3 regions of the Bradyrhizobium sp. HKCCYLRH2015 genome follow, and region 2 is predicted to be linked to each of the others. Evidence: predicted binding sites of a transcription regulator. Region 2 holds the regulator's gene; each other region holds the start of a gene.
What was found. Region 2 encodes PhoB, which activates phosphate uptake and scavenging genes when phosphate is short. Its sites were predicted from a motif close to TGTCATNNANCTGTCAT; they were not measured.

Region 1 (7,482 bases), on a different contig from region 2:
GGCGTGAAGGCGCAGGAAGGCATCGAGTACTAGGCTCATGAGCGCGCGCGCCATCATGTTCCAGGGCACCGGCTCCGACGTCGGCAAATCGCTGATCGTCGCGGGGCTCGCGCGTGCGCTGACCTTGCGCGGCCTAAAAGTGGCGCCGTTCAAGCCGCAGAACATGTCGAACAACGCCGCCGTCACCACGGATGGCGGCGAGATCGGCCGCGCCCAGGCGCTGCAGGCGCGCGCGGCGCGGCGGCCGATGACGGTGCACATGAACCCGGTGCTGCTGAAGCCGCAGAGCGAGATCGGGTCGCAGGTCGTGGTGCAGGGCCGCGTGATCGGCAACGCCAAGGCATCGGCCTATCAGGCGATGAAGCCGCAATTGATGAATACGGTGCTCGAGAGCTTTCACCATCTGGCTGCCGATGCCGACATCGTGCTGGTCGAAGGCGCCGGCTCCGCCTCCGAGATCAACCTGCGCGCCGGCGATATCGCCAACATGGGTTTTGCGCAGGTAACGCAGATTCCGGTGGTGCTGATCGGCGATATCGATCGGGGGGGCGTCATTGCGAGCCTGGTCGGCACCCAGGCGGTGATCGCGCCCGCGGATGCCGCACGCATCGCGGGTTTCCTCGTCAACAAGTTCCGCGGCGATCCGGCGTTATTCGCGTCGGGCATCAACGAGATCGCGCAGCGGACGGGCTGGACGTCGCTCGGGCTCATTCCGCATTTTTCCGATGCGCGCCGCCTGCCCGCCGAGGATGCGCTCGGACTGGCTGAACGCGGATCATCGGGAGGACAACGGCCGAAGGTCGTCATCCTCGCCTACCCCCGCATTTCCAATTTCGACGAGTTCGATCCGTTGCGACTGGAAGATGGAATCGATCTGCAGTTCCTGCGGCCGGGCACGCCAATTCCCGGCGACGCATCGATCGTGATCCTGCCGGGCTCGAAGGCGACGATCGCCGATCTCGCAGCCCTGCGTGACGCCGGCTGGGACATCGATCTCATCGCGCATCTGCGCCGCGGCGGCCGCGTGCTCGGCATCTGCGGCGGCTATCAGATGCTCGGACGCATGATCAGCGATCCCGACGGACACGAGGGGGCATCTGGTTCCGTCACGGGACTTGGGCTGCTCGACGTCGAAACGACCCTGACGGATGACAAGGCGTTGCGCGAGGTCCAGGGCACGCTGATGGACGGTCAATTGCCGTTCCGCGGCTACGAGATGCACATCGGCCGCACGGAGGGACCAGCGACACAGCGCCCCTTCCTGACCTTCTCCGACGGTCGTCGCGATGGCGCCATCGCGCCTGATGGCCTGGTAGCCGGCTGCTACGTGCATAGTCTGTTCGCCGACGATGGCCTGCGCAGCCATTGGCTGCGCGGCCTCGGTGCGACGACCAGCGGCCTCTCTTATGAGACCGATGTGGACACAACGTTGGATGCACTCGCGGCGCATCTCGAGCGCTACGTCGACGTTGATCGTATCCTGGCATTGGCGAGCAAACCCGCGCCCCCCGTGGCGACTACAGGATCCTGACCAGGACGAGGCCTGCGACGACCGCCGCCTGAACCAGACACGCCAGCCGATACAGCCGCAGGGCACGCCGGATGTCGGACGCGTCGAGATCGGCGCGCCCGTCTCCCATCCAGGCATCGGTGACGAGATGACCGTGATAGACGCGCGGCCCTGCCAGGCGTAATCCAAGCGCACCGGCCATCGCCGCTTCCGGCCAGCCGGCATTGGGCGAACGATGCTTCGATGCATCGCGTGCAACGTCTCGCAGTGCGGCCGAAGCCGAGGCGTTGGGGATGCAGACCGCAGCGGCTGCGATCCACAGCGCGGACAGGCGCGAGGCCGGCAAGTTGACGAGATCATCGAGCCGCGCCGCCGCCCAGCCGAACGCGCGGTGACGGTCAGAGAGATGACCGATCATGCTGTCGGCGGTGTTGAGAGTCTTGTAGATCAGGATGCCCGGCAGTCCGCCGATAACCAGCCAGAACAACGGCGCAACGACGCCATCGGAGAAGTTCTCAGCCAGGCTCTCGACCGCAGCCCGCGCGACGCCGGCTTCATCCAGCCGCTCGGGATCGCGGCCGACGATCATCGCCACGGCCCGGCGGCCGCCGTCGAGTCCCTGCTGCTCCAACCCCTCTGCGACCGCGGCGACATGCGTATCGAGACTGCGCTGGGCCAGCAGGCTGCTTGCCGCCACACCAAGGATGATGGTTGCAACCGGCTCGCCGACGAGCGCCTGCACGACCCATGTTGCAATGAGGCCGGTGGCCATCAGCCCGACGACGAGCAGGCACACGAGCGCAATGCCGCGCGCGCGTCGTGCGGCAAAGCTGTCTGCTGCCCTGTTCCAGCGGCGGTCCCCCCATGCTATCAGCGCGCCCATCCACATCACGGGATGTCCGATCCGCTGCACCAGCACCTGGGGATAGCCGACCGCCGCCTCGACGAGGAGCGCCGTGAGCGCGAGAGAGACGAACATCGATCTCCGCTTAAGGAAAGGCATGTAAAGGAACGAGATGGACGACAGAGCGACTAGCACGCATAAGGATGAGCCGGAAGCGATCCTTCACGGCGGCGATCTCGCTGCGGTCAGCCGTCTCTACCCGGACGCACCGCTGCCGTGGATCGATCTGTCGACCGGCATCAATCCGATCTCTTACCCCGTGCCGACGGTCCCGGCTGAGAGCTGGACACGGTTGCCCAGCAAGCCCGACGAGGACGCGCTGCTGTCCGTTGCCGCTGCACGGTACCGCCTGCAGACACCCGCATCGATTGTTGCGGCCGCAGGCACCCAAGCGCTGCTGCAGATTCTGCCGCGCCTGCGCGCTTCGAGTTCGGTCGCTGTGTTTGCGCCGACCTACGAAGAACATGAGCTCTGCTGGCGCCGCTGCGGTCACCGAGTGCGTTTGGTCGACAAGGTCGATGCGCTGGCGGAAGCAGACGTCGCCATTGTGGTCAACCCGAACAATCCCACTGGACGATTGCTGCCACGCGCCACGCTCCACTTGCTCGGCGTGACGCTCGCGCGTCGCAACGGCCTGCTTGTGGTAGACGAAGCTTTTGCTGATTTCTGTCCCGTGGAGGCGAGCCTGATTCCGAACTTGCCACCAGCCACTCTGGTGTTGCGATCGTTCGGAAAGGCTTACGGCTTGGCAGGATTGAGGCTCGGCTTTGCCATAACTTCCCAGGACCTGGCCGATCAATTGCGCCGTGCGCTGGGTCCATGGGCCGTGTCTGGACCTGCGCTTGCGATAGGTTCGATTGCTCTGGCTGACGACCAATGGCTGCGGGACGCACGCGTGAGGCTGGTGTCCGACGGACAACGGCTCGATACGATGCTGACCGCGTCCGGCTGCCAAATTCACAGCCTCGGTTCCAGGGCTCTTGGCGGAACACCCCTGTTCAGGCTGGTCGAGAACGCGAATGCTGCCGCATTGGCCGAGCGGCTCGCCCGGCACGGCATCCACGTCCGGCGTTTTCCGGCTCAGCCGAACTGGCTGCGCTTCGGCCTGCCGGGCGATGAGTCCGAGTGGCAGCGGCTGGCGCAGGCGCTCGGCGGCGCCTTCTAGCCGAGCACGCAGGCGGCAAGCAGCAGCGTTTCCGTGACCTCGATGCTGGCGCCATGGCAATCACCAGTGATGCCGCCGAGCCGCCATTGCCAATAGAATGCGACCGCCGGCAGGAGCACGATGGCGAGCAGCGTCGGGACCGCGCCGGCCAGCGCGGCGATCACGAGCACGCCGCCCCACGCGATAATGACATTCCAACCGACGCTGTTCGAGACGCTCGCGCCGAGCCCCGGCTTCAACGACAGTAGCGTCTTGGTGCAGACCAGCGTTCCCAGCCGTGCCCAAGCCGGGATCAGCAGCAGCACCCAGGCCGTCGGGCCCGTGGCCAGCTCGGCGATCAGCACCAGCTTGGCGGCGATCTGCAGCGATATCGCGACCACGGCGAAGCTGCCGGCATGGGGATCGCCGAGCACGGCGACGAAGCGCTCGGGCTTGCCATGCGCGGCGCCGAACGCATCGGCGACGTCGCCGAGCCCGTCGAGATGCAGCGCGCCGGTGATCCAGATCCAGGCGACCAGCACGGCGAGCGCGACGATCCACGGATCGGCCTCATGAAAAAGGCGGGCGATCAGCGCCAGACAGGCGCCAATCACCAGTCCGGCTGCCGGAAACCAGACCGACGCCCGCGCAAGATCGTCCGGCCGCGACTCCGCGACGCGCGGTGTCGGTAGCCGCGTCAGGAACTGCAATGCGATCCAGAATTCACGCAGACTCATGGCTGGATGATCTCGACGATTTCGCCCCAAGCTACACCATCATCGCCCTGCCCGGCTTCGAGCGTGATCCGCGTGCCGGGACAGATACGGAGGCTCCATAGCTGGCGCAGCGGCCAGCCAAGCAGATGCGACAACGCGGCACGCATGGCGCCGCCATGCGTCACCACCAGAACCGGCGCAGACTCGGACTTTGCCAGAATGCGATCAGTCGCGCGCGTGACACGCGCTCGCAGATCGACCCAGCTCTCACCGCCCGGTGCCCGGACTGTGGGATCGGCATGAAAGGCGTCGAGCAAGCCTTCACCCCCGGACTCGGCGGCGATGTCACGGCGGCTTCGCCCGTCCCAGCGCCCGAAATCGAGCTCGCTCCAATCCGCGTCGATGTTCAGCGCGCAGCCGGTCTGACGCGCATAATCCTCCGCTGCCGCACGTGCGCGCGCCAACGGCGAGCTGACGACGCTGCGCCAGATCCGGCTCTGCGTCTGCCGCCGGAATTGATCCCAGCCGGATTCGCTGAGCGGCGGATCGGTGCGGCCATCGAGATGGCTATCCCGCCCCGTCGTCCCGTGCCGCAGCAGATCGATCCGCATCAGGACTTGGCTCCCGAGACGGCGGCCTCCGCGAAGGTCGCCATGCCCCCGTGGAGCGCGCAGGCCAGCCGGATGATCGGCAGCGCGGTGGCGGCGCCGGAGGCCTCGCCGAGCCGCAGATCGAGGTCGATCAGAGGACGGGCGCCGAGCACGTCGAGCACGATGGCGTGGCCGCGTTCGGCCGAGCGGTGCGAGAACAACAGCCACGGACGGCAGGACGGATTGAGGCGGACGGCAACCAGCGCCGCGACCGAGACGATGAAGCCGTCGACCAGCACCGGCCAGCGCCGCTGCGCGGCGGCGACGATCGCGCCGGCCATCGCGATGATCTCGAAGCCGCCGACCGCTTTCAGGATGTCCGCGACGGCCGCTCCCGCCGTGAGCCCGTGTCGCCGCAATGCGTCGACGATCACCGCGGCCTTCCTGGCCCGCCCGTCGGCGTCGAGCCCGGTGCCGCTGCCGACGGTGTCCGCAGGCGCACAGGACAGCAGCGCGGCGGCGATCGCTGCCGCCGACGTCGTGTTGCCGATCCCCATCTCGCCGAAGATCACGAGTTGCGGCGCGTGATCGGCCTGCCGCAGCACCGCGCGCCGTCCGGCTTCCACCGCGAACGCAACCTCCTCCGGCGTCAGCGCCGCCTCGGTGCTGAAATCGCGGGTGCCGCGCCGTGGCTTGTCGACGACGACGCCGGGCACCGGCTCATGCGCCAGCGTCCCGACGTCGACCACCTCAAGCGGGCAGCCCAGGCTGCGCGCCAGCACCGAGATCGCCGCACCACCGGCCGCGAAGTTGTGCAGCATCTGCACCGTCACTTCCGGCGGATAGGCCGACACGCCCTGCGCCGCGATGCCGTGATCCCCTGCGAACAGCACCACCGGGACCCTGTCGGCCCCCGGCCGTTCCAGGGCCTGCAGCGCCGCCAGTTCGACCGCCACCTGCTCCAATCGCCCAAGGGCGCCAAACGGCTTGGTCAACTGCGCCTGGCGTTCCAGCGCCGCCTGCCGATGGAGTTCGGACGGGGCCGCACAATCAAGGCTGATCCATTCAGGAAGCACCGCGGATCCTTTCAGCGTCACTCGGGTTCGGGACGATTGCCACCGCGAGACGGCCGAGACAAGCTCCGTGAGTGCCCGATTGTCATCGAACCGTCATCGAACGTGACGACAGGTGGCTGCCCCACCCAGCCCGAAAGACGCTCATGGATTACTTCCGCCGCTTCACCTTCCTGTTCGCCGCGCCGGTGTTCGAGACCGACGATCTCGCCGGCGTCCGCTTCAACCAGATCATTGAGGAGATCCAGCGCTCGGGCTTCGAGGTGGTGCGCGCCCGCAAGCTGGAGGACGCCGAGATCGCGGTGCAGACGGATGCCGCGATCGGCTGCATGGTCGTCGATTGGGGCAAGAAGGGCCTGGAAGGCAAGACGGCGTCGCTGATCAACCTGATGCGCCGGCGCGGTCTGGACTTCCCGATCATCCTGCTGATTCGGCGCAAGCGCTTCGAGGACCTGCCGGTCGAGGTGCTCGATTTCATCGACGGCTATGTCTTCCTCTCCGAGGAGACGCCCGCCTTCATCGCCAAGAACCTGATCAGCCGGCTGAAGCAATATGCCGAGACGCTGAAGACGCCGTTCTTCGGCACGCTGGTCGACTATGCCGAGGAAGGCAACCAGCTCTGGACCTGTCCCGGCCACAATGGCGGCGTGTTCTACAGCCGCAGCCCGATCGGCCGGATCTTCGTCGAGCATCTCGGCGAGGCGGTGTTTCGCGACGACCTCGACAATTCCGTGCTCGATCTCGGTGATCTCCTGACCCATGAGGGACCGGCGCTGCGCGCGCAGAAGGAAGCGGCGCAAATCTTTGGCGCCGAGAAGACCTATTTCGTCCTCAACGGCACCTCGACCTCCAACAAGGTCGTGTTGGGCGCGCTGGTCACCGATGGTGACCTCGTGCTGTTCGACCGCAACAACCACAAGGCGGCCCATCATGGTGCGCTGCTCATCTCGGGCGGCGTCCCGATCTACGTCCCGACAGTTCGCAACCCCTGGGGCCTGATCGGCCCGATGCGCTGGGACCTGCTCGACGAGCAGCACCTGCGGCAACAAATCCGCGACAACCCGCTGGTCAAGGATCCCGACGCCTGGCGCAAGCCGCGCCCGTTCCGTGTCGCAGTGGTCGAGCAGTGCACCTATGACGGGACGATCCACAGCGCCGAGATGATCCTCAAGCGGATCGGGCATCTCTGCGAGTACATCATGTTCGACGAGGCCTGGGCGGGGTTCATGAAGTTCCACCCGCTCTATGCCGGCCGCTTCGCCATGGGCCTCGGCGATCTCGGACCCGACGCACCAGGCATCATCGCCACGCAATCGACCCACAAGCAGCTCGCGAGCTTCTCCCAGGCCTCGCAGATCCACGTCAAGGACCGCCACATCAAGGGGCAGCGGCGGCGGATCGAGCATCGGCGCTTCAACGAGAGCTTCATGCAGCACGCCTCGACCTCGCCGTTCTACCCGCTGTTCGCCTCGCTGGACGTCGGCGCGCAGATGATGAAGGGCCGCTCCGGCGAGGTGCTGTGGGACGACACGATCCGGCTCGGCA
Region 2 (7,482 bases):
GGACGTCCCACTGCGTCGAGGCCGTCTGCCGTCAGATCGCCCGAGGTGAGCGCCAGCAGGCTTTCCATCATCCAGCCCGGATGCGGCGCGCAGCCTGCGACGTTGATCACCGGCAGCCCGCGTTTCGAGCGGAATCCCGCGCCGAGCGCGCCGCCGATGTCACTGCCCTCGAACTGCAATCCGACCGCGTCGGTCGGGTTGATGCCGGCAGCAGGAATGCCGCCATAGGCCGCGCAGCTGCCGACGGCGACGACGTAGTCGGCCAGCGGCGCCAGATCGAGCAGCCAGTGATAGATCGAGCGGTTGGTGCCGGCGAGCATGTTGAAGCGGCCGGTCTGACCAGGTCCGCGCGCCACCGAGCCTTCGAGCACCAGCAGATCGAGCCGCTCGCGACCGTCGCGGATCGCCTCCAGTAGCTCCACGACCTCGTCTCCGGTCTGCTCGCTGACGGAGGGATGCCAGATGAGGTCAATGCCGGACTGGCGCAGCTCATCGAACCAGCCGGACGCACCGCTTTCCAGGATCGACATCGTGCAGCCGCCGCAGCTCGCGCCCTGCAGCCACAGCATCCTGGTCATTTCGTCCGAGCCGGCCATCATTCGTACCCGCGCGCTCGATCCTATTTCGCCCTCGGGTTTAGCGCCCCGGCGCGAACGCTGGCAAGCTCCTCACCCGGCGCATCCTCGGAACCGCCCGGACGGCGGCCAAGCAGCATGGCACCCGCCCAGATCAGGCCGAACAGTCCGATGGCGACGATCCCGAGGTTGGCGAGATCATCGCCCAGCGCAGTGACGACCTCGGCCCATCCGCCGGTGAAGCCAAGCCGGGGCGTCAGCAGCGCGACCGCCTCGACGCCGCCGATCACCAGCGCGATCGCGACCGAGGCGCCGGTAATGACCAGATTGTAGCGCCGCTTACGCGCGGGATCCGTGAGCGCCCAGCGATAGGCGCCGGCCATCAGCATGCTGTCGGCGGTGTCGACGGTGGCCATCGCCGCGGCGAACAGCGCCGGGAATACCAGCACATGCGCCAGGCTCGCCCCGCGCGCCGCCTCGGTCGCCGACAGGCTGAGCAGCCCGATTTCGCTGGCGGTGTCGAAGCCCAGGCCGAACAGGAAGCCGAGCGGGTACATGTGCCAGGCGCGGGACACGACGCGGAGCACCGGCCGCAGCAGACGAATGAGCAGGCCCCGCCCGGCGCTACCGGCGGCATCCATGTCGGAATGGGGGTGGGATGGGCGGCGCCAGAGGTTCACGAACAGCACCAGATTCGCGAAGGCGATCAGCAGCAGGAAGCCTGCGGAGACCGAGGTGCCGATGGTGCCGCCGATCGCACGGATGGCGCTGTCCTCACTCAACAGATCTGCGCCGGCCACCAGGCTCACCACGATGGTGGCGATGACGACGACGCTGGAATGGCCGAGCGCAAAATAGAGGCCGGCGGCGCGCGGGGCGCGACCGTCCTGCACGAGCTTCCGCACCACATTGTCGATCGCCGCGATGTGGTCCGCATCGACGGCATGGCGCAGTCCGAGCAGCCAGGCCAGCATCGCGGTGCCGACGATGGCGGGCCGGTCGGCGTAGAGCGCGAATGCCCAGGCCCAGGCCACCGCATTGGCCGCGACCAGCCCAGCGACGAGCGCAACGGTCCTGCCGGGCTGCGACCGCCACCACAGCAGCCGCGGGGCACGAGGATGATCAATTGGAACAATCGTCATACTCGAACTATAGCAAGAGCCAGGCCAGTTCGGTAAAGCCCCGCTGCAGGCGAAAGCTACAGGAAAAAATCGGCTGCACTTGCCGGATCGCCCGCTCGCTTGGCAACCCGCTATCCAGTCGCGCACAGATCGTGACCAGCGGCGGGACCTCTCTCGTCCCCTCCCCCTTCACCGCGCCGAGGCACTCTGCGCCGCAATCTCGCGCCGCACGACCGCCTCGAACTGGCTGGCGGGCGCGGCGAACATCAGCCGGGTCTCCTCGTGGAACGCCGAGAAGATGCCGACAACGGTCGGCTGCCCGCCGACCTCGGCCAGGATCGGCGAGCCCGAATAGCCGAAATTGGCGAGGCAATGCACCGTCAGCAGCCGGGCATCGCTGGTCATGCCGGCGCTGCAATTGCGCTGGCCGGTCGGCGAATAGCGCCGCTCCTGGCCGTAGCCGATCTCGGAAATGGCGCCAGCCTTGGTCGCAGCCTGCAGTTCCTCGCGCGTCAGCGCCTTGACCGCGACCGGCTTCGACGGCAGCGCATCCTTCAGCACGATCAGCGCCCAATCGGCGGGCGAGCGGTCGAGCGACCATCTGTCGTGCCGGGTCGGGACGAAGTCCGGCGCCACGATCAGCTTGTCGGCGACCGACGATGCCGCCGGCGTGCCCCTGTTCATGCCGGCCAGGAAGCGGACATTGCCGGGGCTGACCTGCGCGACGCCGTTGAACACGCAATGCGCGGCGGTGAGCACGACGCGCGGCGCGACCAGAGTGCCGGTGCACCAGCCGCCGGTCGAGTATTGCGCGACGGTGACGACGCCGATCGACGACGCCGGCCACGAGGTGGGATCGACGACCTCGCCGATGTGGCGGTCGAGCCCGAGCAGTTGCTCCGGACGCGGAGCGGCGACGCCCGCCTCCGCCGATTCCGGCTTCGGCCGCCAGGCCGCAATGGCGCTCTGGGCCTGGACGCGCTGCGGCTCGGTCAGCTTGACCCGCTGCACGTCGCGGCCGGCCGATCGCACGCCGCTGCGACCCGCCATCACCAGCCAGGCGTAGCCCTGCACGACGTCCTGCTTCACGCCGCGACCGTCCAGCAGCATCAGGCCCAGCATGTATTGCGACTGGGCGAAGCCCTGCGCTGCCGCGCGGCTGAACCAGCGGCCGGCTTCGCCATAATTGCTCGCGACACCTTCGCCGTTGACATAGGCGATGCCGAGATAATGCTGGGCGACGGCGAGGCCCTGATCGGCGGCCTTGCGATACCACGCCAGCGCCTCGGCGGGGTTGCGCGGTTGGCCCCAGCCGAAGGCCTCCATGAAGCCGACGTCGAACTGCGCCCGCGCATCGCCCTTGGCGGCCAGCGGCAGCAGGCGGCGCATCGCCGCGGCGTGCTGTCCGTTTCCCGCCGCGGCGACCGCGTCTTCGAGCTCGGCGGCCGCGGCGCCCGCCGCGCTGCCGAGCAGGACGGCTAGAGATATGATGATGGTCTTGATCAAGGGCGTCCGCTGGGACCGAAACATCGTGACGGGCCACGAAGCAGACACGATCAAGACGGCGGCGGCGTGGCGGAAAGCGGACCACGATCTTCTCAATCGGGCTCCTTCGCGCCTCACACCTGCTTCGTCCTCACGCCCGATCGCCCCTTACACCTGCTCGCTCTTGGCGAAGCGATCATCGAGCGCATAGCCGGCGCCGCGCACGGTGCGGATCGGGTCCTGCTCGCGGCCCGGATTGAGCAGCTTGCGCAGGCGGCCGATATGGACGTCGACCGTGCGCTCGTCGATATAGATGTCGCGGCCCCAGACGCTGTCGAGCAGCTGCTCACGGCTGAACACGCGGCCGGGATGCTCCAGGAAAAACTCGAGCAGGCGGTATTCGGTCGGGCCGAGATCGATCGGCCGTCCCGAGCGCGCCACGCGGCGCTTCTCGCGGTCGAGCTCGATGTCGCCATAGGACAGCACGGTCGCCAGCCGCTCCGGGCTCGCCCGCCGCAGCAGGCCCTTCACGCGCGCCAGCAGCTCCGGCACCGAGAACGGCTTGACGATGTAGTCGTCGGCGCCGGTCGCGAGGCCGCGCACGCGCTCGCTCTCCTCGCCGCGCGCGGTGAGCATGATGATCGGCAATTGCCGGGTCTCGGACCGCGCCCGCAGGCGGCGGCACAGCTCGATGCCGGACAGGCCCGGCAGCATCCAGTCGAGCACGACGAGATCGGGAACGCGCTCCTTCAGCCGTGTGTCGGCCTCGTCTCCGCGCGCCACCGTCTCGACCTCGTAGCCTTCGGCCTCGAGGTTGTAGCGCAGGAGCGTCGTCAGCGCCTCCTCGTCCTCCACCACCAGAATTCGGGCGCCCATGTCAGAACCGTCTCTCTCAGTTGCCGGGGATCGTCGTCGCGAAGCTCGTCATGTCGCCCTTCGGGCGCTTGTCCATGATCTGCTGGCCTTCGATCATATAGAAGACGGTCTCCGCGATGTTGGTCGCGTGATCGCCGATGCGCTCGATGTTCTTGGCGCAGAACATCAGATGGATGCAGAACGAGATGTTGCGCGGATCCTCCATCATGTAGGTCAGGAGTTCGCGGAACAGCGAGGTGCAGATGGCGTCGACCTCCTCGTCGCCCTTCCACACCGTCATCGCCGCCGGCAAATCGTGCGCGGCATAGGCGTCCAGCACCGTCTTGACCTGCGACTGCACCAGGTCGGTCATGTGCTCGAGCCCGCGGATCAGCTTGAGCGGATGGAAGTCGCTCTCCAGCGCCGCGACGCGCTTGCCGATGTTCTTGGCGAGATCGCCGATGCGCTCCAGATCGGTGGCGACCCGCATCGCACCGACGATCTCGCGCAGGTCGACCGCCATCGGCTGTCGCCGGGCGATGGTAAGAACGGCGCGCTCCTCGATGATGCGCTGCAGCTTGTCGACCTCGGCGTCGGTGGCGACCACCTTCTGGCCGAGTGCGATGTCGCGCCGCACCAGCGCACCGACGGAATCGACGATCAGACGCTCGGCGAGGCCGCCCATTTCCGACACCAGCCGGGTGAGATCCTGCAGATCGCTGTCGAACGCCTTGGCGGTATGTTCACTGGCCATGATGATCTCCTGAAGTCAATGTCGTCGGCGTCAGCCGAACCGGCCGGTGATGTAATCCTGGGTCCGCCGATCGCTCGGCGAGGTGAAGATCTTGCTGGTGTCGTCGAACTCGATCAGCTCGCCGAGATACATGAAGGCGGTCTTGTCGGAGACGCGCGCCGCCTGCTGCATGTTATGCGTCACGATGGCGATCGTATAGTTTTCGGCGAGCTCCTGGATCAGCTCCTCGACCTTGGCGGTCGAGATCGGATCGAGCGCCGAGCACGGCTCGTCGAACAGGATCACCTCCGGCCGGACCGCCACGGTGCGCGCAATGCACAGCCGCTGCTGCTGGCCGCCTGACAGCGACAGGCCCGAAGCGTTGAGCTTGTCCTTGACCTCGTTCCACAACGCGCCGCCGCGCAGTGCCTTCTCGACCCGGTCGTCCATCTCCGACTTGGAGATCTTCTCATACAGCCGGATGCCGAAGGCGATGTTCTCGTAGATCGTCATCGGGAACGGCGTCGGCTTCTGGAACACCATGCCGACCCGGGCCCGCAGCAGGTTGAGGTCGAGCTTGGGATCGAGGATGTTGGTGTTGTCCAGCATGAGCTGGCCAACGGCGCGCTGGCCCGGGTAGAGATCGTACATCCGGTTGAAGATGCGCAGCAGGGTCGACTTGCCGCAGCCGGACGGGCCGATGAACGCGGTGACGCGGTTGGTCCCCAGCGACAGGTTGATGTTCTTCAGCGCGTGGTGATCGCCGTAATAGAAGTTCAGGTTGCGCGCGGTCACCTTGGCGGGGGCTTCCGGCAAAACCTTGCCGTTCAGCGCGGCGGGATTGGGCTGGCTGACGGATACGGACAGGTCGGTCATTTTGCGTTCCTCTCGGCGCCGAGAATGCGTGCACTGACATTCAGGGCGAGCACGGCCAGAGTGATCAGAAGGGCTCCGCTCCAGGCCAGCTGCTTCCAATAGGCATAGGGGCTCTGGACGAAGTTGTTGATGGTGACGGGCAGGTTGGCCATCGTCTTGGAGAGGCTGAGGCTCCAGAACTGGTTCGACAGCGCAGTGAACAGCAAGGGCGCGGTCTCGCCGGCGACGCGGGCGGTGGCCAGCAGCACGCCGGTGATCAGGCCCGAGCGCGCCGCGCGATAGGCGATGCGCCGGATCACCAGCGATCGCGGCAGGCCGAGCGCCGAGGCCGCCTCACGCAGCGGGTTGGGCACCAGCAGCAGCATGTCCTCGGTGGTGCGCAGCACCACGGGGATGACAATGACCGCCAGCGCCAGCGAGCCTGCGAGCGCCGAGAAGCCGCCCATCGGCACCACGACAGCGCCATAGATGAACAGGCCGATGATGATCGAGGGCGCCGACAGCAGGATGTCGTTGATGAAGCGGATCACCGAGGTCAGGCGGTCGTTGCGGCCGTACTCCGCCAGATAGGTGCCGGCGAACAGGCCGAGCGGCGCGCCGATGCCGACGCCGATGACCGTCATGATCAGAGAGCCGACGATGGCATTGCGCAGGCCGCCTTCGCTCGAGCCCGGCGGCGGGGTGTCGGCGGAAAACACTTGCAGGCTGAGGCCGGCGAGGCCGTTATAGAACAGCGTGAACAGGATCAGCGCCAGCCAGGTGACGCCGAACAGCGCGGCGGCGACGCAGAGGCCGCGGATCACGATGTCCCTGCGGCGTCGGCGCGCATAGATCGGATTGACCGGCGTATCGGCGGTGAGCGAATCTGCGCTGGACATGGCTTATTTTCCCGCCTTTGCTTGGAGCCGCATGAGCATCAGGCGCGCGCTCGCCAGCACGAAGAAGGTGAGCACGAAGAGCAGCAGGCCGAGTAGGATCAGGCTCGACTGGTGCAGGCCGTCGCTCTCCTGGAACTCAGAGGCAATGGCGGCCGAGATCGTGGTGCCCGGCGCGAAGATCGACGATGAGATCCGGAACGAGTTGCCGATGATGAAGGTCACCGCCATCGTTTCGCCGAGCGCACGACCCAGCGCCAGCATGACGCCGCCGATGACGCCGACACGGGTGTAGGGAATGACGACGCTGCGCACGACCTCCCAGGTGGTGCAGCCGACCCCGTAGGCCGCTTCCTTCAGCACCGGCGGGACGGTCTTGAACACGTCGACCGAGATCGAGGTGATGAAGGGCAGCACCATGATCGCCAGGATCAGCGAGGCGTTGAACAGACTGAGATAGGACGGCGGACCGGCGAAGATGTCCTGCAGCACCGGGATGCCAGAGCAGAGATTGATCATGAACGGCTGGAACGTGTAGGCCAGGAACGGGCCCAGAACGAAAAAGCCCCACATGCCGTAGATGATCGAGGGAATGCCGGCGAGCAGCTCGATCGCAATGCCGATCGGACGGCGCAGCCATTGCGGGCACAGCTCGGTGAGGAAGATCGCAATGCCGAGACCCACCGGAATCGCGATCAGCATCGCGATGAAGGACGTGACCAGGGTGCCGTAGATCGGGCCGAGCGCCCCGAGCACCGGCGGATCGGCCGACGGCGCCCAGCGCCGCGTCCACAGGAATTCGAAGCCGTAGGCCTTCATCGCCGGCCAGGCGCCGATGATGAGAGAGATGATGATGCCGCCGAGGATCAACAGAACCGAGATCGCGGCGAGCCGGGTGATCCAGTAAAAGGTGACGTCGCCAAGCTTGAAGGCACTGAGCGCGCGCGCCCGGTCGTAGGGCC
Region 3 (7,482 bases), on a different contig from region 2:
TCGACGATCAGCGCGGCGACCAGCGGGAACGCGGCCGAGGACGGGTCGGCGGGAACGATCACGGGGGCACCACACAGCTCCGGCTGGCCGGTCAGTGCGATGCGGCGGCCATGAGACCCTTCCGGCGTGGTCACGATCTCCGCGCCGAAATGCTTCAGCATCAGCTCCGTATGGTCGCGGCTGGCCTCCTGCTCGATCACGGTGGTCACACCGGGCGCGGCGAGGCCCGCGAGCAGCACCGCCGACTTGATCTGGGCCGAAGCCACCGGCGTGCGATACTCGATCGGCACCGGGTTGCCGGCGCCCTGCAGGGTCAACGGAAGCTTGCCGCCCTCGGCGATCGACACCACCTTCGCGCCCATCAGCGCCAGCGGGTCGAGGATGCGCCGCATCGGACGGCTGCGCAGCGAGGCATCACCGTCGAAAACGGCCGTGATCGGGCAACCGGCGACGGCGCCCATCACCAGCCGGCAGCCGGTGCCGGAGTTGCCGAAATCGAGCGGTGTGCTGGGCTGGGCGAAGCCGCCGACCCCCACGCCACGGACGGTCCACGCGAAGCCGCCGGTGCGCTCGACCTTGGCACCCAGGGATCGCATCGATTCGGCGGTGTTGAGGACGTCCTCGCCCTCGAGCAGGCCGGAAATCCGGGTCTCGCCGACCGACAGCGCCCCCAGGATCAGCGCCCGGTGCGAGATCGACTTGTCGCCAGGCACGCGAATCGTGCCCGAGAGGGGCCCGGAGGCGCGTGATTCCAGGGGAGTCGGGGCGGCTGACGTGCTCACGGCGGGATCCTCGTGTTTCGGACGCGGCAGGTATCACAGCCCCCGCCCTCCGTCACGAGCGGTGATTTTCCCGTTGACAGCGCTATTGACAGCGGCGCGGCAACTAGCCAAGTGAGACACCGCTTTTCAGACATTGCCAGGACGCCTGCACGTGGCCAAATCCGAGCTCGGAACCAAACGCATTTGCCCGACCACGGGCAAAAAGTTCTATGACCTCAACAAGAACCCGGTGATTTCGCCCTACACCGGCGAGGTCGTGCCGATCGCGCCCGTGGCTCCGACCCGCGCCATGCGCGGCGAGGCTGCGCGTGCCGCTGCGGCGGCCGACGTGGTTGAGCCCGCCGAGGCCGAGGAGTTGGTGTCGCTCGAGGAGGCCGATGCCGAGGAGAACTCCGGCAAGGTCAAGGCCGTCGTTCCCGAATCGGAGGACGACATCGAGATCGACGAGACCCTCGACGATGACGAGGATGATGACTCGACCTTCATCGCCGACGAGGAAGAAGGCGACGAGGACGTGACCGACATCATCGGTGATGTCGGCGGCGACGAAGAATAATCGTCGAAGACACTTGAGATCAGCCGCGAACTGTGGTTCACGGTGCTCCCCGGCGGTCACCCAGACCGCCGGTTCGGTTCAGGGGCCATAGCTCAGCTGGGAGAGCGCTTGCATGGCATGCAAGAGGTCGGCGGTTCGATCCCGCCTGGCTCCACCAGCCTTCGCTCGCTTCGCGAGCTTCGGCTCGGCAAGCCACCCCAATCTGCCAATTGAGCGAAGCGAGCGAAGGCTGTCGCGCCGTAGCCTGGACGCCGGAGCCCTCTTTGGCGCAGGCGGGAAGGCGAAGGCGGACTTCGCTCCGCACGACGATACCCCCCTCTCCGTCGCTTCGCGAGCTTCGGCTCGGCAAGCCACCCTAATCCGCCAATTGCGCGAAGCGTGCGAGGGCTGTCGCGCATAGCCCGAAGGGCGAAGGCGGACCTGGGCTCCGGGCGATAAGGCCACCTCCTTCGAACTGCTCATTCGACCGAAGTTGTAGACCCTAAGCGGCATCGCCTGCCAGAATCGTACCTAGAAGGGTCGGGGCGGCCTGCCATGAAGTTTGTCTACATCCTCGAAAGCCTCGATGGCGAGCACTTCTACGCCGGCATCACAGACGACGTCCCGGCTCGGGTCGCGAAGCACAATGCAGGCGAAGTCCCGCACACCTCGAAGTTTCGGCCGTGGCGGCTCAAGACTTACATCGCTTTCAACGACGTGAAGCAGGCCTTCGCCTTCGAGAAGTATCTGAAATCTGGCTCAGGTCGGGCGTTTGCGAAGAAGCGCCTCTAACGATGCGGTGCTCCGAGGCTGATCTGGCGGGAGGTCTCACCCCTCCGCCGCCGCATCGAGCCGCTCCCGCAGCTTCACCAGCTTGCCATGCAGATCCGTGAGCTCCGCGATCGAGCATCCCGTCGCGTCCAGGATCGCCGGCGGCACGATCGCTCTTGCCTTGTCGCGCAGGCTCGCGCCCTGGCTCGTCAGGGTGACCAGCACCTGCCGTTCGTCCTCGGCCGACCGGGTCCGCTTCACCAGATGCGTAGCCTCCATCCGCTTCAGCAGCGGCGTCAGCGTGCCGGAATCGAGGAACAGGCGGGCGCCGATGTCCTTCACCGTCAGGCCGTCCTGCTCCCACAGCACCAGCATGACCAGATATTGCGGATAGGTCAGGCCCAGGCGGTCGAGCAGCGGCTTGTAGACGCGGTTGAAGGCGTGCGCGGTCGAATAGACGGCGAAGCAGAGCTGGTTGCCGAGCTGGAGCGGCACGTCTGCCGCGGACTTCTTTCGCATCGAGGTCACCACAGGTCGATCCTATCGGCATCTTGAGCCCGCACGCCTCGCATCGACAACGGGCCCGGCGCACCGATCACGAATTTTCTACCGGACAATTATATTGTGCACAATCTAATTGTGTGCAATATTGACTCGCTGAATTCGTCCAACCAGGAGACACTCCATGTCTGTGAACGTGCTCTACAAGACCAGCGCCAAGGCCACCGGCGGCCGCGACGGCGAGGCGGCGACCCTCGACGGCTCGCTCAAGGTCAAGCTCTCCACCCCGAAGGAGCTCGGTGGCGGCGGCGGCGCCGGCAACAATCCCGAGCAGCTGTTCGCGGCCGGCTACGCCGCCTGCTTCATCGGCGCGATGAAGTTCGTCGGCTCGCAGGGCGGCCCGAAGGTTCCCGCCGACACGTCGGTGACCTCCACCGTCGGCATCGGGCCGCGCTCGGAAGGCGGCTTCGGCATCACCGTCGAGCTCGCCGTCTCTCTGCCCGGCCTCGCCAAGGCTGACGCCGAGGCGCTGGTCGCCAAGGCGCATGAGGTGTGCCCCTATTCCAACGCCACGCGCGGCAATGTCGACGTCAAGCTGACCGTCGTCTGAGCTTCAATTCCGTCGTGCGGCAGGACGACCTCCGTTGTCCTGCCGCATGGCAGCCCCCGTTTGCGCCACCGCCGCAGCAATGCTTAATGATCGCGAGCTGAAACCAACCTCGCGACATCCGATGACACCTCAATTTGCTCCCGGCGCCATGGCCGGACTGCGCGTGATCGATCTGACGCGCGTGCTCGGCGGGCCCTATTGCACGCAGATCCTGGCCGATCACGGCGCCGACGTGATCAAGGTCGAGCCGCCGGCCGGCGACGAAGTGCGCGACTGGGGCCCTCCGTTCCACGACGAGGACGCGGCCTATTTCGTCGGGATCAACCGCAACAAGCGCTCGATCGGCCTCGATCTCGCGTCCGAGGGCGGCCGCGTCGTGCTGATGCGGATGCTCGAGACCGCCGACGTGCTGATCGAGAACTTCAAGCCCGGCACCTTGGAGAAGTGGGGCATCGGCAGCGACACGCTGCGCGAGAAATTCCCCAAGCTGGTGCACTGCCGCATCTGCGGCTTCGGTGCCGACGGTCCGCGCGGCGGCAATCCCGGCTATGACGCGATCATCCAGGCGATGACCGGCATGATCGCCGCGACCGGCTCGCCGCAAAGCGGGCCGATGCGGATCGGCGTGCCGCTGGTCGACATCACGACCGGCCTCTATGCCGCGATCGGCATCCTGATGGCGCTGTCGGAACGGCAGCGTTCTGGGCTCGGTCAGTTCCTCGAGGTCACGCTGTATGAGACCGGCCTCGCGATCATGCATCCGCATACCGCAAACTACTTCATGCATGGCAAGCCGCCGTCGCTGACCGGCAACGAGCATCCGAACCTCGTGCCCTATGCGATCTTCCCGACCAGGACCGACGATATCTTCATCGGCGTCGGCAATGACGGCACCTTCCGCAAGCTCGCCAAGGAAATCGGCCGGCCGGAACTCGGCACCGATCCGCGCTTCGCCCGCAACAAGGATCGCGTCGCCAATCGCGAGGCACTGCGCGCCGAGCTCGCCGCCGTGTTCAGCCAATTCGAGGCGGAGCCGCTGTGCGACCGCCTGCTTGCGGCCGGTTTGCCGGCAGGACCCGTGCAGAAGATCGACCAGGCGCTGACCAATCCGCACACGATCTATCGCGGCGATGTCATCGAGAAGGACTGGTACAAGGGCGTGGCGTCGCCGATCCGGCTCGAACGCACCAAGCCGAGCCTGCGCTCCACCCCGCCGAAGTACAGCCAGCACGCGCAGGAGGTGCTCAGCGAGTTCGGCTACTCGGAGCACGAGATCCAGGCCCTGCTCTCCGAGGGCACGGTCTGCGCCGAGCGCAAGCGCTGAGGAGCCATCAGCCTGTCGTCTCCCAACGCTAGCGCCGCCCGGGCATCACCCCGGCGCCGCTACCGTCTCCCGCAAGTCGCTGCGTTCCGCCGCGACGAACGCGCTTTCCGCTGACGATCCAACCGGTTATACATTCACAAAACTGTCATCTCGCGCTGCTACGGCCGCGACGCCGATGACGTTCCATGGGAGGAATTTTTTTAATGTCACTTCGACAATTCTGGACAGCCGCCGCTGCGGCAGCCACGCTGGTCCTTGGCGCCGCCGCACCCGCACACGCGGTGACGGAGATTCAGTGGTGGCACGCGATGACCGGCGCCAACAACGACGTCATCGTCAAGCTCGCCAATGATTTCAACGCCTCGCAGACCGACTACAAGGTCGTTCCGACCTACAAGGGCAACTACGCCGACACGATGAATGCCGGCATCGCCGCGTTCCGCGCCGGCAATGCGCCGCATATCATGCAGGTGTTCGAGGTCGGCACTGCCACGATGATGGCCGCCACCGGCGCCGTGAAGCCGGTCTACAAGCTGATGCAGGACGCCGGCGAGAAGTTCGATCCCAAGAGCTACCTGCCGGCCATCACCGGCTACTATTCGACCTCGAAGGGCGAAATGCTGTCCTTCCCCTTCAACTCGTCCTCCACCGTCATGTGGGTCAATCTCGATGAGCTGAAGAAGGTCAACGCCGAGATCCCGAAGACCTGGCCCGAGCTGTTCGAGACCGCCAAGAAGCTCCATGCGGCCGGCCACCCGACCTGCGGCTTCTCCGGCTCGTGGGTGACATGGGTCAATCTCGAGCAGCTCTCCGCCTGGCACAACGTGCCGCTCGCCAGCAAGGCGAACGGTCTCGACGGCTTCGACACCGTGCTGGAGTTCAACGGTCCGCTGCAGGTCAAGCATCTCGAAAACCTGGTCGAGCTGCAGAAGGACAAGACCTATGACTACGCCGGCCGCACCAACACCGGCGAGGGCCGCTTCACCTCGGGCGAATGCCCGATCTACCTGACCTCGTCGGCGTTCTTCGGCAACGTCAAGGCGCAGGCGAAGTTCGCCTTCACCGCCGCGCCGATGCCGTATTACCCCGACGTGAAGGGCGCGCCGCAGAACTCGATCATCGGCGGCGCTTCGCTCTGGGTCATGGGCGGCAAGTCGGCCGATGAGTACAAGGGCGTCGCCAAGTTCCTGACCTTCCTCTCGGACACCGACCGCCAAGTCTACATCCACAAGGCGTCGGGCTATCTGCCGATCACCAAGGCCGCCTATGCCAAGGCCAAGGCCGAGGGCTTCTACAAGGATCAGCCCTATCTGGAGACCCCGCTGCTCGAGTTGACCAACAAGGAGCCGACCGAGAACTCCCGCGGCCTGCGCCTGGGCAACATGGTGCAGCTGCGTGACGTCTGGTCGGAGGAGATCGAGCAGGCTCTGGCCGGCAAGAAGACCGCCAAGCAGGCGCTGGACGCCGCCGTCGAGCGCGGCAACCAGATGCTGCGCCAGTTCGAAAAGACGGCCGTGAAATAAGGCCAAGAGCCGGCAGGCCACCCGCGGCCTGCCGGCTCGCCGACCGATCATGCAGAAGAGCGCCATCTTCCAGTCAAAGCTGCTGCCGTTCGTGCTGGTCGCTCCCCAGCTCGCGATCGTGCTGATCTTCTTCTATTGGCCCGCCATCCAGGCCGTCATCCAGTCGTTCCTGCTGCAGGACGCGTTCGGCCTGTCCACGAGCTTCGTCTGGTTCGAGAACTACGCCGACCTGCTCAGCCAGCCGGACTATTTTGAAGCCATTCTCCGCACCTTCGGCTTCTCCTTCGCCATCGCATTCTCGTCGCTGTCGGTCGCGCTGCTGCTCGCGGTCATGGCGGACAAGCCGCTGCGCGGCGTGACGCTGTACCGGACGCTGCTGATCTGGCCCTATGCCGTGGCGCCGCCGGTGGTGGGCGTGCTCTGGATCTTCATGCTGCATCCCTCGCTCGGCGTGATCTCGCGCTATCTGCGCGCCATGGGCATCGACTGGAATCCGCTGCTCGACGGTGACCAGGCGGCGCTGCAGATCATTCTCGCGGCCGCCTGGAAGCAGATCTCCTACAACTTCCTGTTCTTCCTCGCCGGGCTGCAGAGCATCCCCAAGAGCGTGCTCGAAGCCGCCGCGATCGATGGCGCACGGCCGATGCGGCGGTTCTGGACCGTGACCTTCCCGCTGCTGTCGCCGACCATCTTCTTCCTGCTGGTGATCAACATCGTCTACGCCTTCTTCGAGACGTTCGGCATCATCGACACGATGACCCGCGGCGGTCCTGGCAAGTCCACCGAGACGCTGGTCTACAAGGTCTACACCGATGGCCTGCTCGGCGGCAATCTCGGCTCCTCGGCTGCACAATCCGTCGTTCTGATGGTCATCGTCATCGTGCTGACGGCGATCCAGTTCCGCTTCGTCGAGCGCAAGGTGACCTACTGATGGTCGAGCAAGAAGGCATTCGACGCTATGTCGCGCATGTCATCCTGTGGATCGGAATCGCGATCGTCGCGTTCCCGGTCTATCTCGCATTCGTCGCCTCGACGCAGGACAATGCGGTGATCGCCAACGGGCAGATGTCGCTGCTGCCGGGCGGGCACTTCCTGTCGACCTACTATCAGACGATCTTCGTCGGCACGAGCGGCTCGACCCGCGAGCCGGTTGCGACCATGCTTTTGAACTCGCTGGTCATGGCGCTCTCGATCGCCGTCGGCAAGATCGCGATCTCGATCATCTCGGCGTATGCCGTCGTCTACTTCCGCTTCCCGTTCCGCATGCCGATCTTCTGGCTCATCTTCATCACCCTGATGCTGCCGGTCGAGGTGCGCATCTATCCGACCTACAAGATCGTCGCCGACCTCCATATGCTCGACAGTTATGCGGGGCTCGCGCTGCCGCTGATCGCGTCCGCCACCGCGACGCTGCTGTTCCGCCAGTTCTTCATGAC

Region 1: the regulator PhoB is predicted to act here: its motif matches at 6,021-6,037, upstream of ACQR1H_RS15025 (Orn/Lys/Arg decarboxylase N-terminal domain-containing protein).
Region 3: the regulator PhoB is predicted to act here: its motif matches at 4,656-4,672, upstream of ugpB (sn-glycerol-3-phosphate ABC transporter substrate-binding protein UgpB).

The regions. Positions count from the first base shown of each region.
Region 1 covers NZ_JBNPUO010000005.1:223,871-231,352, reverse strand. Annotated here, with positions in the region: gene cobO (cob(I)yrinic acid a,c-diamide adenosyltransferase) at 1-33, shown strand, start outside; gene ACQR1H_RS15055 (cobyric acid synthase) at 38-1,531, shown strand; gene cbiB (adenosylcobinamide-phosphate synthase CbiB) at 1,518-2,489, opposite strand; gene cobD (threonine-phosphate decarboxylase CobD) at 2,527-3,579, shown strand; gene cobS (adenosylcobinamide-GDP ribazoletransferase) at 3,576-4,295, opposite strand; gene ACQR1H_RS15035 (histidine phosphatase family protein) at 4,292-4,885, opposite strand; gene cobT (nicotinate-nucleotide--dimethylbenzimidazole phosphoribosyltransferase) at 4,885-5,940, opposite strand; gene ACQR1H_RS15025 (Orn/Lys/Arg decarboxylase N-terminal domain-containing protein) at 6,084-7,482, shown strand, end outside.
Region 2 covers NZ_JBNPUO010000002.1:528,563-536,044, reverse strand. Annotated here, with positions in the region: gene ACQR1H_RS06555 (HupU protein) at 1-596, opposite strand, end outside; gene ACQR1H_RS06550 (HoxN/HupN/NixA family nickel/cobalt transporter) at 620-1,717, opposite strand; gene ACQR1H_RS06545 (trypsin-like serine protease) at 1,886-3,202, opposite strand; gene phoB (phosphate regulon transcriptional regulator PhoB) at 3,350-4,057, opposite strand; gene phoU (phosphate signaling complex protein PhoU) at 4,074-4,790, opposite strand; gene pstB (phosphate ABC transporter ATP-binding protein PstB) at 4,821-5,645, opposite strand; gene pstA (phosphate ABC transporter permease PstA) at 5,642-6,523, opposite strand; gene pstC (phosphate ABC transporter permease subunit PstC) at 6,527-7,482, opposite strand, start outside.
Region 3 covers NZ_JBNPUO010000007.1:379,475-386,956, reverse strand. Annotated here, with positions in the region: gene aroA (3-phosphoshikimate 1-carboxyvinyltransferase) at 1-782, opposite strand, end outside; gene ACQR1H_RS20635 (TIGR02300 family protein) at 934-1,338, shown strand; tRNA gene ACQR1H_RS20630 (tRNA-Ala) at 1,420-1,495, shown strand; gene ACQR1H_RS20625 (GIY-YIG nuclease family protein) at 1,873-2,109, shown strand; gene ACQR1H_RS20620 (MarR family winged helix-turn-helix transcriptional regulator) at 2,146-2,607, opposite strand; gene ACQR1H_RS20615 (organic hydroperoxide resistance protein) at 2,774-3,199, shown strand; gene ACQR1H_RS20610 (CaiB/BaiF CoA transferase family protein) at 3,321-4,523, shown strand; gene ugpB (sn-glycerol-3-phosphate ABC transporter substrate-binding protein UgpB) at 4,727-6,046, shown strand; gene ugpA (sn-glycerol-3-phosphate ABC transporter permease UgpA) at 6,096-6,977, shown strand; gene ugpE (sn-glycerol-3-phosphate ABC transporter permease UgpE) at 6,977-7,482, shown strand, end outside.